DNA from 2 places in the Photorhabdus kleinii genome. Region 1 is predicted to be linked to the other one. Evidence: predicted binding sites of a transcription regulator. Region 1 holds the regulator's gene; the other holds the start of a gene.
The links. Region 1 encodes Fur, which represses iron uptake genes when iron is present. Its sites were predicted from a motif close to ATAATAATGAGAACNACTATCAA; they were not measured.

Region 1 (9,264 bases):
GTTTGTTCAAAAAAAATAATTCAATGTAATTAACTTATTTAAATTGTTACAATAAGTTATTAAGATGTTAGACAATGAAATATCTTGATACATCTTAATTTTTAAGTTGGAGAATTCTTATGGACAGGAATCCAGTTTCTTTAAGCGTGTTAGTATTTTCAGGAGGATCTCTGACTTCTATTACTGGCCCAATAGAAATTTTAACCACTGCTGCTCGTTTAGCCGGAGCGCCGGAGCCAGAAATCAATATTGTCACACAGGATAATCAGGATGCTGTCGGGATGGGGGGTATTCGGCTAAAACCCAATAAACTCATAGGAGAAATAAAACAAACAGATATTGTCCTGGTGGGTTCAATTGGGGCCCCTTATTACGATTTCGATTTTTGTACTCAAGAAACCTTAGATTGGCTCCAAATGATGGAAGAAAAAAATGTTCCTATCGTCTCCGTTTGTACAGGTTCTTTTGTATTGGCTAAAGCTAATTTACTCAATAACCGCAAAGCCACCACACACTGGCTATTTACCAAATTATTCAAGGACATGTTTCCGCAAGTACAATTACATTCAGAAATAAAAGTCACCAGCGATAACAATATTTTTTGTACTTCTGGCACCTATGAATACAACGATGTCATGATGCATATTATTGAACAGATATATGGTCAAAATACTAGGGAAACCTGTAGTCAGCTCATATTTGGTAATATGGAAGGTCTCCCCTCTCATACTCTCGCAAGTTTTGTACCCTATCGCCAACATTCAGATACATTAATCCACAAACTACAAGACTGGATGCATTCTGCCCCATCAGACAGATTATCAGTTGGCAATTTGGCCGATAAAATTCATCTGTGTGAAAGACAGATGAAGCGGCGCTTTAAGACTGCAACCGGCCAGACACCTATTCAATATATCCAACAGATTCGACTATCTCTGGCGAAATGCCGGTTAGAAAAATCGAATAAGACCATAGAAGAAATCAGCCATGAAGTTGGCTATGAAGATACTCGCTATTTCAGAGAGTTATTCAAGAAACTTAATGGGTTAACACCAATAGAGTACCGTAGAAAATACCAACACCGCTAAAACGGAAACTCAACCACAATCCTTTACAGATAAGCAATGACGCCGCTTTTATCTTTGTCAGGCAGTAGCGATACACTAGAAGCTGGGGTATCATGGCGTGCTATATTTTATGGTATACGCCCTTTACTAATTGAATTTATGGCAAAAGAACAAATGGATCGCACCACTCTGGATTTGTTCGCAAATGAACGCAGACCGGGGCGCCCAAAAACCAACCCACTTTCCAGGGATGAACAACTCAGAGTCAACAAGCGTAACCAACTTCGCCGTGATAAGGTGCGCGGTCTGCGTCGTGTGGAGCTGAAAATAAATGCTGATGCAGTAGATGCGCTTAACTTTCTTGCACAGCAACGCAACATCAGCCGCAGTGAACTCATCGAGCAAATTTTGCTGGCCCAGTTAGCAGAAAGTAACATCACGACTTGATAGCATTGAAGGCACGAAATCACACAAATTTGACAGAATTGTCCTGACTGTTTAGTCAGAATAGGATTTTGTTTTTTTATTAATACAATCAGAGCCTTTTCTACTGATTTTTAACATTTTATACGTATATCTCATACAGAAATACACAAATAAAACAAGAGGTTATATTATCCTATGGCAATTATAGGTATATTTTTTGGCAGCGATACCGGCAACACAGAAAATATTGCCAAAAAGATCCAAAAAATTCTGGGTTCCGACATTGCAGAAGTTCATGATATTGCCAAGAGCAGCAAAGAAGATATCGAACAGTTCGATATTCTGCTGCTCGGCATCCCTACCTGGTACTACGGTGAAGCACAGTGTGACTGGGATGATTTCTTTCCTACTCTGGAAGAGATCGATTTTGAAGGGAAGTTGGTCGCCCTTTTTGGTTGTGGTGATCAAGAAGATTACGCGGAATATTTCTGCGATGCTATGGGAACTATCCGTGACATTATTGAACCCCGCGGCGCCATTATTGTTGGTCATTGGTCAACCGAGGGCTATCACTTCGAAGAATCAAAAGGTCTGGCTGATGATAGCCATTTTATTGGGCTTGCTATTGATGAAGACCGCCAACCAGAATTAACAGAAGAGCGTGTTAATGCCTGGACTAAACAGATCTACGAAGAGCTGAGTTTGTCAGAAATTCTTGCAGGATAGCGGCCTATCCCAGTAAGCGTAATTGGTGCAGGCCATTTCTTATCAATAGTGAACCCACGGTAGGTGAGAAGTGACTCGCTTCACTCGCACCTGTGGGATCGCATTCAAAGGCTATTACTTTTGTCAGAACACTGCTTAAATCCGCTTTTCACTACGAAGAATGGCAAAAAACAGCCTAAGTATGATAAATAGTAAGGTTATTCCTGCGTTTTATAAACGATTATTCTGGCAAAATGTATAATGAAAGTTAAGGTTAACGTGGTTTTCATTTTCATTAGCCATGCCTATAATCATAATCTGATAACTAACTGGTACTTTTTGAAGTATCACTAAGTTCACTTTACTGAGTAACAGGACTGAATCCGCATGACCGACAACAATAAGGCATTAAAAGATGCTGGACTTAAAGTTACACTTCCTCGTCTGAAAATATTGGAAGTGTTACAGGAGCCTGAATACCACCATGTCAGTGCGGAAGATCTCTACAAAAAACTGATTGATAACGGTGAAGAGATTGGACTTGCTACTGTCTACCGCGTGTTGAATCAGTTTGATGATGCCGGTATTGTCACCCGTCATAACTTTGAGGGTGGCAAATCGGTTTTTGAACTCACTCAACAACAACACCACGACCATTTAATCTGCCTGGACTGTGGTAAAGTCATTGAATTCAGTGACAAATATATCGAAAGACGCCAGAAGAACATTGCTGAGCGTTATGGGATTAAGCTTTCAAACCACAGTCTTTATTTATATGGTCACTGCTCTGCCGGTAATTGCCGCGAAGATAGTAGTGCACATGATGAGAAATAATTCACGCCTGAACCGCTAATTTTTTATCTACCTAGAGAGGGGAACCCATCAGGGTTCCCCTCTTACTACAACATTATCATGCCTTTACGTTATCAATTCGACTATAACGTTTACCATCCGGGCTGACAGAACGGATCAACACATCACCCCTCACTCTTGGGCGTTTATGGTTGTTATAAACTTCCCAGTTACGACCGCCATCAGTCGAATACTGGATTACCAATCCAGGCAGAGCAACATTAGCCCGCAAGATACCCCGTTTTACCTTAGCCCCCGGAACCGGCAGACGATAAGCAATACCTGCTTTATCCAGTTTACTAAGTTCACGTTGCCCTATCAGGTTAGCGAATCGAGTCCAGTCGCGATTAAGCGCATCTATATCGACTTTATACGTTTCTCCACGCTTATATACCTGGCCCGGAACATAATCCAGCTCCCAACCGGCCCGGTGCCATGCCCGTTCTGCCAGCGGTAACAAGCGCGGATAAATCATATATTCCATCTGTTCATCAGTCCGAACCGTTTCACTCCATCCTTGACCTGAAAGCCCATAAGCGCCCGGCCACGGTTTATCACTTTTCGCACGGAATGCATTACCATCACGGTCAATGGAAGTTTCAGCATTTTGAGGTATGTTATTGGGTGCAAAACTAAAGATCTTAGCTTCATCGTTAAAACGAGCCGCCCAATAATAGCCACGCTCCTGTGGATGAACTTCATATGGCATATCCAGATAAATATAATCTGGGCTAGATATCACCACTTCATAGCCCTTATTTGCCCAATCATTGACTGAATCAAAGCCGCCATCGTAGAGAGCGTCCCAGAAATTCACCCCAACGCGTTTGGTGGCAAAATCTTTAGCGCTGCCAACATGTTTAAAACCATCCTGCCACGCCTGCATCCTTTCAATGCCATTAGCATTCACAATTTTGCTCACTTCAATTGCGAAGTCGCTGGCAAGATAATCAATGTCTTTCACAACACCCTGTTCTATCAACTTCTGACAAATCTGAGATTTAGCCCACGGTTTATCTTCCGCATTTTTATCAATAATGCCCTTACCCGGTACGATAGGACCATTTTTATCCTGGAATCCGTCTCCCAAACGGATATTCTTCGCTTCATCTCCCCCGAAATGCCAAGTCTCCAATGGTGAGCCCGCTGCTTTATGCATAGCGGCAATTTCACCAATGACTTTCTCAACAAACCGTTTTGAAGAATCCATACATGGGTTCAAATAACTGCGACGATCATAGAGCTGAACCGATGTTGCTCTGGTGGTATCCGTTGGATCGAGCAAACGATATTCATTCGCCCCTTTCACATTCCCCTGAGCGATTAATTTCTTATAGCGGGCTTCCATAGAAACAACGGCGGCCCGAGCATGGGCTGGCATATCAATTTCAGGAATAACGTCGATATAACGGGCTTTGGCATATTTCAAAATATCAATGTAATCTTGACGGCTGAAATATCCGCTACCCATGTTGTTGTTATCGGGGCCTGAACCCAGTTGTGGTAACAAACATTTAGTTTCACTTAAATCATGACACCGCTGGCTGCCAACTTCCGTCAACTCAGGTAATCCAGGAATTTCCAAACGCCAACCTTCATCATCAGACAGATGAATATGGAATTTATTCAGCTTGTAACTTGCCATTTGGTCAAGCAAACGCAGAACAGCCTGTTTACTGTGGAAATTACGCCCTACATCAAGGAGAACCCCGCGATACTCAAAGCGGGGCGCATCTTTTGCCGTCAAAGTAGCAATCTTCCTATCGCCATCAACAGGAATTAATGACAACAGAGATTGAAGACCGTAAAACACTCCTGATTGGTCAAAAGCAACAATTTGTGCCCCATGTTGGGTAACATTTAGACGGTAAGCCCCTTTAACCTGCAAATCACCAGTAAAATCTGAAGAGACAATCTGGGTCGCAACGAGATAGCCACTATTCTCTAATTTAATGCCTTGATCAGTAAAACGTTTTCTGACAAGAATAACTGCCTCGTCATTTAAACCACCTAATTCCAGTCTCACCCCACCAGATAAATCAGCATCCCCGGTAAAAATCTGAACCTCTTTTGGTGTCGGGATAATTTGCCCACGCAACTTTTTTGATCCAACCTTTTTGACCTGCAAATTCTTCATATAACGATTTTCAGGTGTCATCAAAATATTATTATCTGTCTGTGTGCGTTTCCATTGATCACCGGTGAAAGCAGATAAGAATTGACTTAGATCTTCTGTATCTGTACTAACAAGCACTTTAGGTTTCGCATCACCCGACGTTGCATACCAGCGAGGTAGAAAATCAGTGCTGTAAATCTGCCAGTATTCTCCAATAAACGGCAGTTTTACCTGCTCATTAGCTTTAATACCGGTGAATTTTTCGGTCGGTTCCAGTCTATGTAAATCGCCCGTGATACGCGTGACTTTGAACTGTTCATTATCTACGCTCAGGACTTGGCGAATACTGTGGAAATAAATCGCCCAGTCAACAGAGTCAATCGCCTGATTACCATTGGTTAAAGTAATATCCACTCGATTACATTTAGCCCAGTCAGCCCCCAGCATTGCACAGTTAACGCCGTGATCTCCCGCCTGATTATCAACGACCTTATAATTAACTTTTAATTGACTCAGTGCATCAACCACTTGCTGCGCTGTTTGGTAAGCATACACAGAACCCATAAGTCCAACTGTTGCAGTCAGTGCTGCTAATGTATGCAATTTAAATTTCTTCATTATTACCTCTTTCAAACACAAACGTTATGTAAGGTAAGCCGCTGCTCAGAAGCACTAAGAACAGCAGCAACGAGCCATGAGAAGACAATAAACGGCATGATGACGTTGAATTTAATCGCTTTCTCGTTTTGGAAAAAAATACCAATCTTTACGCCATATGTAACCATAAAATTACTGCCAAAAATGTAAATCGATTTATAAAATAAAAAACATTACATTAAGAAATAAAATTAAAATCATCTAATCAACATCTATGAAGATTATTTTTCGCACCACAAATTATCAATAGTGAAAAAAGGATTTTTTGTAAAACATGACAGAGAACACATTAAAAAGGAACGAGATAAAAGTTATATACCTCATTGATATAAAAATATAAAATAATACAAAAACGAAAGAGTAACAATATAAAAAACATACTGAAAAATAGATTGATTAATACAAATACTTTCCAACTAAAATAGATGTAAAACTATTTACCAATGATAATATTTAAAAAAATAAACTACCAATTGTGATTTGTTTTTCTATTATAGAAAACAGTTAAATAACACGAGTTTAACTGAATAAAAAAATATGATGATTGAGATATAATTAATATATAGAAAATACCGGGATATTACTAATACGATTTTATCCCGGTGAAATCATTATCTGTTTTTAAATACAATCTATAAAACCTACACTTACTTAAATTCAAAGCTCTTCACGAACAGCAAGACCTAAGTTTTGCAACATTGGCGCATTCTCACATGCAATATAGAATACTTCATCAATAGCACCACTATTAACATGTTGATGCCATGCCCATACAGGAACATATATCGCATCACCGGCTTTCCATGAAATATGTTGTTCACCAATGAGTGAATACCCCTCCCCATTAACGATATATATTATGGTTTCATAACTATGTCTGTGTTTACGGGTCGATTGTCCAGGTTGTAACCCTCCCAGAGTCATACTGAGAACTTTACTGGGTAAATTAACCATAGCCACTTTATGGCGCCTTTCATTTGAGAAATTCAAATCTTGACTCACTTCAGAGTTCAATACATTTTCATGAATCAATTGAGTAGGCTTATCTTCAATTAATTCTCCGGGAACTTTACCAAAGTCTCCAGATGAGAAAAACGTTTTTTTCACTATAATTACCTCTAATATTGTAGTTTATTGTAAAATTTGTATTTTCTAACTATCTTGAAATAATACTCAACATATTTTATCTTAGTTATCATTTCTGCCTATCTTCTCTAATTATCCTAGCAATACCATGTCATATGTCCGTGATTTCTGACAAACGCACAAGAAGTGCCATCAAAATTACCGATAAGTTTTTTTTATAATATTAACTGCATCATTCTGCGTAATAACAGTGGTGGTTGAACTATATTATCGTTCTATACACCCAACCACCCTTTCCACAAGCACGCTTTTCTTAATGTGCTAACACCAAACCCCGATAATATTTCGATTGTTCGCTGATTTTTTATATGCGCAACAAATGTATTAGTCAACCATCAATGCTTTGTGATGACCATTATATTAGTCCTATATACCCGTTATCTTTCAAGTTGCCTCTTGAAATCCATAGGGTATAGATATTACCAAAAGGGCTGTTACCTGCCATAAAAACATCCGCCTTAACCATCATATTGTGATCCCTGTTTCATTAGCGTTAATATCTTCATCCCAGAAAATCATCCCTTTACTTACCTACCGATAATTTTATCCAATATTGAACCTATGTTGTCAGGAACCCTATCACCTCTCCAGGCAATATATTGGTCAGGACGCACTAAAAGGAGCCTGGTTTGATATAATTGCCAAGCATCATGACCGGGAAGATCAACAATCTTGACCGGAATTTTACGTTGATATGCCTGAGCTAATAATTCAGATATATCTGGAAAATGAGATCCTACCCGAAGCAAACTAAACCCGGAGCCTAAAATATCGAACAGAGATACCCTAGTGCCAGGAATAGGTGTGAGCCATAAGTGCGGCAATCTCCCTCCGGGTACACTACTTGGTTTATAATTAAGCCAATCATCATCCGGTACCGGATCGCTATTAATAATATGAGGAGAACTATCATATCGGGCACCAAGTTCCACTCCGATAGAAGTAAATTGACAGCGAAAATGACTTAGCTCAGTATTAATCTTTTCACGCGCCAGCTCACCCGCATAATCCGCATCTTCCAAATTTGCAGGCACATATAGTGATGCTGTCTGCCGGGTATAAGAACGAGCAACGGCAGTATTTCTCCATGCAATTGGACGACGCTCGCTTTCATAAGAATCCATTAACGCATCACCTGCCCAACCATTTATAGACGCAACAATTTTCCAAGCTAAATTGCTAGCATCGTCGATCCCCGTATGCATGCCAAAACCACCGGTGGGAGCAAATAAGTGAATAGAATCTCCTGCTAAATATACCCTACCCTCAGAATATTTATCAGCAACGAGAGCAACACCGCCTTTCCATATCGTATTGCCAAGGACTAATACCTCAACATCTGTACCTATTCCTGCCTGCGCTATGCGAACGACTTCCAAATCATCAATAACTTTCCCATCCTTACTCTGGGTCACAAATAAAAAATCATCTTCACCGTCCAGGCAGATAAATAACATATTTTCCCTAGGTGAGACAATATTGTACATCCAGGATTTTTTGTCTCGTAATAATCCTCGGTGAATTCCAGGAACACGGATATAACTGGAAACCATTCCACCCGTTAGAAAACCTGCCTTAGCTTCAACGGTTCCTTCGTAAACTATACCAAGTTTAGATCGTACAAAGCTCTGTCCACCATCACACCCAACCATATATGCCGCTTGCCAGACTTCATCAGCATACTTTCCATCAATATGCTCCGCATAAAGTTTTACTTCGTCTTTATATTGGACAAAATCTTTAACGCGCCAGCCATATCTCATTGTGATATTTGGACGACTCTTTGCATGTTGTAGCAGGAACCTTTCAACATACATTTGATTTACACGTATTATTGGTTCTGGAACGGGATCTGTCGAAGCCGCATTTTCGCGCATAGACATTTTCTCCATTTCCGACGGTAACGTAATCCGTGCAAGCTCCCATCCATTAAACTTGGTAAAATATGATACGTCCAAAGGAAACTCTTTTGGCACGCCTAATGACCGAATAGGCTGAGATATACCTACACGACGAAAATGCTCCATAATACGGGCACTATGGGTACTGCCTTTAGGCTGCCACCGGGTCTCTTCCTCCAAATTAAAAATAACCGAACGAACACCATATAAATCCAAGAATAAAGCTAACATTAGGCCAACAGGTCCACCACCAACAATAGCAACGGGTGATACAGAAATATTTTCTGAAGTCAAAATATACTCTCCTTAATAATGATTAATAGCAATAAATATTTCAGACAAAATATATCAATTAAAAAATTTATATATTTGTGAATTATCTCCTTTTCCGCTC
Region 2 (9,264 bases), on a different contig from region 1:
CATGAAGATGTGCTGTGGAACATGGTTTTCCAATACCAGAATGATGTTTTCGCCGTGTGGCATAAACATCAGATCATAAGCGTACAAACAGTGTAACAGTGGCGCAAGATAACTCTCTAAATAGCGACGTAACCATTCCTGAGTAGGTAGGCCGGATGCTGAAATTAACGCGGGCAACAGGGGATTCCCGTGCTGATCACTGTGCAGTAACGCAGCCATCGTCATCACTTGCTGCCCAGGTTCAATGAGTTGCAGTGGGTTTTCTCGCCATAGTGCCGCCATCATTTTTTTATAAGGCGTATCACTACTGATTGCTTGCTCGTAATAGCTGTTTTTGAATCCAACACTGGCGACTTCTCGTAAAATTTTAAAACGATAACGTTGCAGGATGGGATCTTGTGTGACCAAATCGAATAGCCAGTCGTTAATGCCCGGTGTCGTCGCCATGTAATAAGGTGATAAACCGCGCATAAATCCCATGTTCAGAATGGATAACGCCATTTTCACATAATATCGCTGAGGATGACTGCGATTGAATAAGGTACGGATTGACTGTTGTGCCTGATAGGTATCAGCACCAATACCAAGATAGACCAATTTCTGATTAGCAATATCAGGAGCAAACACCGATGCCAGTTTGTTCTGCCATTGCCAGGGGTGAACTGGCATCAGGAAATAGTCTTCTGGATTAAGGTTAAGCGCGATTAACTGCCGGTTAAATTCAGCTACTGTGGTTGTGCCTAGCTCTTGTTCCAGCAACTGTTGATAATTGAGTTGCTCGATGCAAGCAAAGTGTGCCTTGCTCTTATGTGCGGCCAACCATACTAAATGCATAGCAGAGGCGGCTTCGGGACTAAAGTTCTGGAAATCACCAATATCAAAACCAATCCGGCCATTGTTGGCAACGAAAGAGGGATGTCCCTCCATCATCTCCCCTTCCAGCGCCTGAAAATCAGTATTCACGAGATCCATTGCACTGATACCGATTCTGTTATGCTTAAAAGCACTGCTATAGAGAGTACTGGTAATTTCTTCCAGATAGGTAGGCATTACGACATCACTGATGCCAAGTTGTTGTTTGAACTCAATAATGAATAGCAAGGAATCGAGTGCTTTTTCTTCTCCGTTGGCATTTTTCTGTAACGAATCGGCATCAATCAGCCAGTGATCCAGTGCCATACGCCGTGCCCGGAAAGTATAGCTGACCAGATGGTCAGCGTTATCCAAACGGTAATGGTGATATCCATCACTATCTGCTTTTTCAGTTAACTGTTGAGGCACGAGTAAACATTCATGTGAAAATTCAGAAATCGCTTTACACAAGTGTAGACGATTAACTTTCCGCCAGACCGCCGGTTGCAAGTGTATGGCATTTGTCATCAATGAGCCTGAGTGGGTTGATGTTGTCGCTTGATGTTCCCGCTGTAACGCAATCTGATGTTGTTCTCTGGTGCAAAAGGCTAACTTGGCTGTTTTATTCGGTAATACCAATGCCTTCTGATAAACAAAACCAGCCTGTAGATTAAGTTTGTGAATTTTCTCATTACGTATATCAGGTTCAACCACAATGCGAGCCACAGTAGTATCACTAAAAATAAAGGCCATGATGGTTTGGAAAATTCCCCAGGTGAAATGCCTTATTTTTTCTTGCGGTGGTGCAACCAGAATATGCATTCCCATATCATCTGGGTGTGCCGGATAATATTTTCCAATCAGATCATCTTGTGCACGATAACACTCTAATAGAAAAGTAGGTTGCCCCCGATATATTCCAATAAAGACACTGCCCGGATGGCTGGATTCTAAATTATGATAAAATTCCCATACTTGTTTCTCAGTATTGTTTTGCATTCCCCAATAATGGGCGTAATCCCGGTTAACCCAGTCAGTTAATATGGGAATGTCCTGTTCCAGATCCAGTGAACGTAATGCAAAGGTACCTATTTCAGGCAAGGATTTTTCAAACAGTGTAGGATTAAAGACGGACATTAGCATGCTCCTTCGGTGTCAACGCTGAACTGCTGGAAAGCGATACTTTTCTCAATCGGATAATGTTCAATACCGGTAATTTCATAAATCAGGCAGGAGTTGCGATAACAGGCCATTCCCAGATCTGGCGTGACGAAACCGTGAGTATGTAATTCCACATTCTGTATGAAAATGGTATTGTTCTGATCGATACTGTAATTACGCTGTACACCATAACGTCCTTTCTCATCCCAACGGATAAGGTGATGTATACCTTCAATAAAAGTCGGGATTTGATACTGAAAGCCGGTAGCCAGAACGACTCCTTCGGTGTCCAGAGAAAATGGTTGCTCCTGTTCGTGTTGGAATAACGCCAATGTTAGGTCGCGGCCATTTTGGGCATGGCTAATTTGTTGTAATTCACTATTGGTATATAAATTGACGTTTAACTTACCATTTAATCGTTTGGTGTACATTAAATCGAAAATATCGTTGATTAATGAACTATTGATACCTTTATAAAGCTGCTTGTGGGACAAATTTAATGCATCACGTTTTTCGCTTGGGAGACTATAGAAATAATCTACATATTCTGGTGACGTCATTTCTAGTGTCAGCTTGGTATATTCCAGCGGGAAAAAACGTGGCGAACGGGTAAGCCAATTAAGTTGATAATCGAATTTATCAATATCACTGAGCAAATCGTAGAAAATCTCTGCGGCACTTTGTCCACTACCCAGAACAGTAATAGATTGCTTTTGTTGTAAAGCTTCTTTGTTCTTCAAGTAATTACCAGATGTCACCATCTGATCAGAGAAGGGTTGGCAACACTTTGGAATATAAGGTGCAGGTCCGGTACCCAATACCAATTTTTTACAAACAAATTGGTGTTGTTGCCCAGTTAACGTATCTGAACAATGTAATGTATATAGCGAGGCATGTTCATCATAGCTAATGCTGTCAACGCGTGTGTTAAAGCGTAGATTAGATAACTGTTCTGTCGCCCACTGGCAATATTGGTTGTATTCCTTACGCATCAGGAAAAAACTTTCCCGGATATAAAAAGAGTATATTCTCCCTTTTTGCTTGATGTAATTAAGGAAGCTAAGTGGATGAGTGGGTGATGCCAGAGTCACCAGATCTGACATAAAAGGGGTTTGCATGGTGGAATTTTCTAGCATCATTCCCGGATGCCAATCAAAGCCCGGTTTTTGATCAATGAACAGGCTATGAACATCTTTTAGTGGCTGAGTTAAACATGCTAGTCCGAGATTAAAAGGACCTATTCCAATGGCGATAAAATCATAAGGGCGAGTTGTCATAAAATTTTCTCCTGGTAAACAGTATTAATCTCATAAGTTGTTATTATGGGTTGCCAGAAAATCGTTTCCGTGCATTACGATGCTGTGCACAATTTCTTGTAGATGTTGCTGGTTTGTTGCCGGGTTAAGGAAAGTAAATTTCAGATATTGTCTACCATTGACTTTGGTACCCGCAATAACGGTATTACCTTCACGGAATAGTGCCTTACGAATGGCCGCATTGATGGCGTCAATATCTGCATCAGGTAATTTTTGTTTAGGAATAAAACGGAAAACCAAAGTACTTAATTCTGGATAATGAATAAGTTCAAAATAGGGATTCTGTGCCATTAATCGATAGGCATCCTGAGCCGTATCGACCACTTTATCAAAAGCTTGTCCGAGTCGTTTTGCACCCATAATTCGTAATGTCAGCCACATTTTCAATGCATCAAAACGACGAGTTGTCTGGATACTTTTATTGACCAGATTGGGCGTACCTTCTTGTAACGCACTGAGTGGATTTAAATATTCGGCATGATAAGTCAAATGGGATAAATGCTTCTTATTTTTGACGAAGAAAGCACTGCAACTAACGGGTTGGAAGAATGACTTATGGTAATCCACCGTGACAGAATCCGCTAAATTGATGCCTTCCAGTAGATGAGCGCGGCGAGGCGAAACCAGTAAACCGCATCCGTATGCCGCATCCACATGTAACCAGATACCATACTGTTTGGCGATAGCCGCGATAGGATGAAGTGGGTCAATACTGCCGAAATCTGTGGTACCCGTCGTAGCAACAATGGCAAAAGGAATGTTGCCCTGTTCGATGCATTGGTTAATGCTTTGTTCCAATGCTTGAGGGTCCATGCGGAACTCACTGTCATGAGGAACAGAGATAACGGCGTTATATCCCAAACCAAGGATAGCAGCGGCTTTTTGTGTACTGAAGTGGCTGACTGTCGAGGTAAAAATACGTAGTTTATGAAAATCTGTCGGCAGACCATGTAGCTGATTTTTATGTTCAGGATTGCGCTGGTGACAAAAGTGGTCCCGCGCAAGTAGTATTGCCATCAGATTTGATTGGGTACCGCCACTAGTAAAGATACCATCGGCATTTGTGCCTAATGCCATTTTATCTCGTGTCCAGTCGAGAACTTTTTGCTCTATTAGTGTCCCGCCAGCGCTTTGATCCCAGGTATCCAGTGAAGAATTAATTGCGCCAATAATGGTTTCAGCCAGAACAGCGGGTAATACCAGTGGACAATTAAGATGAGCAACATATTTTGGATGATGAAAATAAACAGCATCTTTAAGATAAAGTTGCTGTAGCTCATCTAAGGCCTGGTTTAATGAGGTCAGAGGAAGATCTAAATTCACTTTAGAAAATAGCGGGGATAACTCATGGGGTAATATCCCACTGAAAGGTCTATCTACCCGCTGTAGTATTTTCTTTATTCTGGTAATGACATTATAGGCGTCATCGAGATAGTCTCCAGCACTATGCATATTTAAGAAATATCTGGAAAAATTTTCTTCCGTTATATGACTATCTTCCGTGAGTGGATGGTTTAATAGCAGAGCATCTCCGTACATTATATATCCTTTTTATCTCATATATAGGTTATAATTTGGTTATTTCCCAACATAATTGATTTTATTATGTGTAATATTGGGTTAGAGTAAATAACTGTTGAATAATAGCGCGATTAAATCATAATAATCTCTTTCTACCTAAGCAGATAAAAAATTATAGAATAGAATGTTAATGTTTGTTTTCTACTTTGGATTCCAAAGGGCAATCATGGCAATTACCGACGCCAGGTAGTTTATTTCTCTGGCAACAACTGCGACGTTGCATATTGTTATGCCGTAAAATAACAGTACGGTAAAGGGGGTTATCTCTACCATCAGGTAATTGTGGTTCCATAAAAAGACCATTTATAATTTCTTGATATAACTTGCTATTTATTCTTGTGCTGAATTCTGCAAGATACCAATACATAAGATAACCAATATTATTCCACAGGAGACGTCTATTTATCCCTTGATATGATTCAATCTTTTCGCATACGGGAATAATATGGCGCTCCAAGAGAGAATAGTGGCGATGGAGTAATGATGAAGGAGCCTCATTCAGCCAGGTCAAATTATAGTAAAAAATATCTGGCCTACCGCTATCATGGAATTCAACCTGAAAAAGATTGTAATGGGTATCCACTGCTTGTGGATATTCCAGCAACATTAACATCATTGGGGGAATAACTAAACCAAAATACCATTGTGCCCATAAGGAATATAGGGCTTTCTGGTTAGGTTTTATATCATTGTCACCGTAATATTCATCTTGATAGCGCTGAATTAATACTGGAAATTTCCTTGTGTCTGACCACTGAGGGAAATTCATGCTATTAGTAGGGATATTATCTGCATTTATTCTCATGGTGGAAGAAAAATGGCTAAACGTTTGTTCAAATAACTGAATGATATCTTCAATTACCACTGTGGTTAAAGGTGTAATTGAATGCTTTGTCTCTGACACCACCAACTCCCTGCTTACATGTTCATACCACCTGATTGTAGTATCTTACATATGACTAATCATTGTAAATATAATTATGATAATTATTATTATTATCATTGTTATTATCAAGTGGTAAATATTTTGAGCGCCTATATTGCTTGCTTGTTAATACGACAAAACTATATACCTGTTATCTTTCAAGTTGCCTCTTTCTGTTGGCTGCACTCGCTCACCCCGGTCACATAGTTCGCTATGCTCCCGGGGATTCGCTCCCTTGCCGTCGCGATCCATCTTGAAATCCATAGGGTATAGGCAGCTCATTTCCCGTTCAGATAGGATTGTATCTTGGGATAATTAAAGGCTTACCAGATTCTGGATCGCAAATAATACGGCAGGCTAGACCAAACACATCAGCGATACTCTGCTCATTGATAATCTCTTCTGGCACACCTTCGGCGTAAATTTTGCCATTTTTCATCATGATTAAATGTGAGGCGTAACGTAGTGCCAGGTTAATATCGTGTAGTACCAGCACCAACGTTTTTCCCTGTAAATGTAAACGTTGACAAAGATCGAGCATTTCAATCTGATGGGTGATGTCCAGATAAGTGGTTGGTTCATCTAACAGTACAATGGGTGTTTGTTGTGCCAATGTCATAGCAAACCAAGCGCGTTGGCGCTGACCACCGGAAAGCTCATTCACTAACCGTTGCGACATCTCCTGGAGTTCGACCGCATGTAAAGCGTCGTTAACTGCTCGCTCATCTTCTGCTGACCACTGTCGTAAAAAGGATTGATGAGCGTAACGCCCACGTGAAACCAAATCGTATACGGTCAACGCTTCGGTGATGATTGCCCCTTGTGTTAACAGAGATAGCTCACGTGCTACCGTTTTCGGTTTGTAATGTTGAATATTGTTCCCATCAAGCAGGATTTCGCCATGCTGTGGAGTTATACCTCGGCTAATGGCGCGTAGTAGTGTCGATTTTCCACAACCATTTGGGCCAATGATGACGCTGAATTCACCATCACGAATAGAAATATCCAGACACTCAACAATCGTTTTCTTGCCGTATGCTAGCGAAAGCGCTTGGGCTGTTAGTCGTGAGGCGGTGGTTGAGGAATTCATATCGAATGACATGACTTTGTTCTCCTTAATTCAGCGTACAGCAAATACATCAAATAGACACCGCCTACCCCTGCGGTGATAACTCCTATTGGCAGACGTGCCGAAGTAGGAAGTAGCAAAGTCATTAAATCGGAAGCGAGCAGTAGTAATGCTCCCACCAGTGCTGAGCAGAACAGCGCAGTGCCTTTGGCCCGTACCAAGCGGCGGGCGATTTGTGGAGCAGAAAGTGCGATAAAAGCCACCGGCCCGACAACCAGTACCGCCATTGAGGCCAGTATGACCGCCAGTGACAAACTCATAAGCTGAATGATACGTACTGGTACACCGAGCGTATTAGCAACTTCATAGCCCAGATTAACGTAGTTCAATTGCCGTCCTAGCCAGAGCAGAAGCGGAACAAACAGTATCATCGTTCCATAAATTAACCCAACATCTTGCCAGCGCCGGTTGGCGAGGCTACCGTGCAGCAGCGAAGCAAGTTGTTGCGCCTGCTCAAGGCGCACATTCGAGATAGCAAAATTAACAAATGCCATACAAAGGGCGGCGATAGCAATTCCAGAGATGACAATCCTGGTTGTTTGCATTTGTCCGGAGGCGCTAATGTTTCCTGCGTATACCAGTAGTACTGCGAAGCTGGCTCCTAGCAGCGCACCTAAAGCAACGGGGAAAACGCTAGGCCAGATGATCAGTGTGGTGACGATCCCTGCGGCAGCACCGGCATTCACGCCGATAATATCGGGGCTACCGAGTGCGTTACGGGTTGTTAGTTGAAAAAGTGAACCTGAGAGTGCCAGTGTTGCGCCCGCCCCGATAGCCACTAATGCGCGGGGTAAACGTAGCTGTGTGAGAATAAATTCCTGATAAGGAGTTGAAGTTGCTAGCCAGGGGTTATCGATACCTTGCTTACCCAGTGCTAGAGAGAGATAAAATAGCACTGCAAGCAGTAACAATATCAATAAGATGGCTCTTTGGGTCCGTTGTGGAGGTACAAGAAAAACAGCAGTTCCCAACATGAAGGTTCGAATTTTTGCCGGTCTGGATAGGTTAATCTGCGACATAATTAACTCCACGATAGGTTTTAATAACCAGATAGAGCAACGGTCCACCGATTCCTGCGGTGATAATTCCCACCATGATCTCCCCGGGTGCTATCACCAACCGCGCCAGTATATCGGAAGTGAGCAACAGGCAAGGCCCGGCGAATAGACAATAGGGTAGTAGCCAGCGGAAATCGCTGCCAACTAAAGCCCGCATCAAGTGGGGGGCAGCCAAGCCAATAAAGGCAATGGGGCCTGCCATAGCGGTAGCCACTGCCGCCAGCATAGTAGCAGTAATAAGCGACAACACGCGGGTGCGGGCAATATTGGCGCCAAGTGAACTGGCGATGCTTTCACCAAACACCATCACATTCAGGGAAGCGCCGAGTGAAAGAGTCAATATCAAGGCGAATAATAGATAGGGTATCAGTGAACTCGCTTCTGCCAGAGACATTGCGCTAAGCGATCCAATAGTCCAGAAGCGGTAACTATCCAGTACATGCGCATTCATTAATACGAAACCTTGCACAAAAGCAAATAGACAGGCGTTAATGGCAGCACCAGTCAATACCATGCGTGCTGGATTGCTATTACGTTGTCCTCCACTGAGCAGGTAGAACAGCAATGTAGCTAGACTTGCGCCAATAAATGCTGTCCAGAAGCGTGGAAGTTCATTCAGTATGGGTATGAAAGAGAAACTGACGACCACCGCAGCAGCACCAGCGTTAACACCCAGTAAACCCGGTTCGGCGAGTGGATTACGCAGCAATCCCTGTGTTACGGCACCGGAAAGCGCCAGTGCTGCACCGGCCATGATGCCAATTAACGTACGTGGTTTGCGGGCATTGATGACCAGATCGCTATAGCTACCGCTGTCACCTAACCAATAGTGATGCCATATGGTTGATAGTGGTAACATTTTTGCGCCCAGACTCAGGCTGGCAATAATACAAATGAGGGTCAGCAGTATCATGAGACCTAAGCCAAGCAGCAGTAGGGATCGGCGTTTAGGATTTGTCATGATGATTTAATTGCCTCTGCCAGAATCGGCATAAATTGTGATAAACCCCAGCGCAAACTAAGCGGTGTACCGTAAGACATAGCAACGACCAATGATTGATCGGTTAGCGGAATATAACCTCCCTGGTGTACAGCTCGGATGGATTGAAATAACGGCTGTGCTTCCACTGCTTTACGTTCTTGTTCATTATTGAACCAGGTTATTAAGATATCAGCGCCATTAAGATAATCCGCATTTTCCAGTCCAATATTGGCGGCGAAACTGCCGAAGGGATCGGCCAG

Region 2: a site for Fur is predicted at 5,885-5,907, ahead of fhuF (siderophore-iron reductase FhuF). Genes of this name have one in related genera too.

Annotation. Positions count from the first base shown of each region.
Region 1 covers NZ_JAJAFY010000016.1:9,920-19,183, forward strand. Annotated here, with positions in the region: gene LG003_RS10060 (GlxA family transcriptional regulator) at 120-1,088, shown strand; gene ybfE (LexA regulated protein) at 1,227-1,514, shown strand; gene fldA (flavodoxin FldA) at 1,689-2,219, shown strand; gene fur (ferric iron uptake transcriptional regulator) at 2,586-3,032, shown strand; gene LG003_RS10080 (beta-N-acetylhexosaminidase) at 3,109-5,784, opposite strand; gene LG003_RS10085 (cupin domain-containing protein) at 6,481-6,930, opposite strand; gene LG003_RS10090 (FAD-dependent oxidoreductase) at 7,497-9,164, opposite strand.
Region 2 covers NZ_JAJAFY010000010.1:12,291-21,554, reverse strand. Annotated here, with positions in the region: gene LG003_RS07765 (GNAT family N-acetyltransferase) at 1-1,989, opposite strand, end outside; gene LG003_RS07760 (lysine N(6)-hydroxylase/L-ornithine N(5)-oxygenase family protein) at 1,989-3,290, opposite strand; gene LG003_RS07755 (pyridoxal phosphate-dependent decarboxylase family protein) at 3,321-4,868, opposite strand; gene fhuF (siderophore-iron reductase FhuF) at 5,038-5,814, opposite strand; gene LG003_RS07745 (ABC transporter ATP-binding protein) at 6,125-6,937, opposite strand; gene LG003_RS07740 (FecCD family ABC transporter permease) at 6,922-7,983, opposite strand; gene LG003_RS07735 (FecCD family ABC transporter permease) at 7,970-8,983, opposite strand; gene LG003_RS07730 (iron-siderophore ABC transporter substrate-binding protein) at 8,980-9,264, opposite strand, start outside.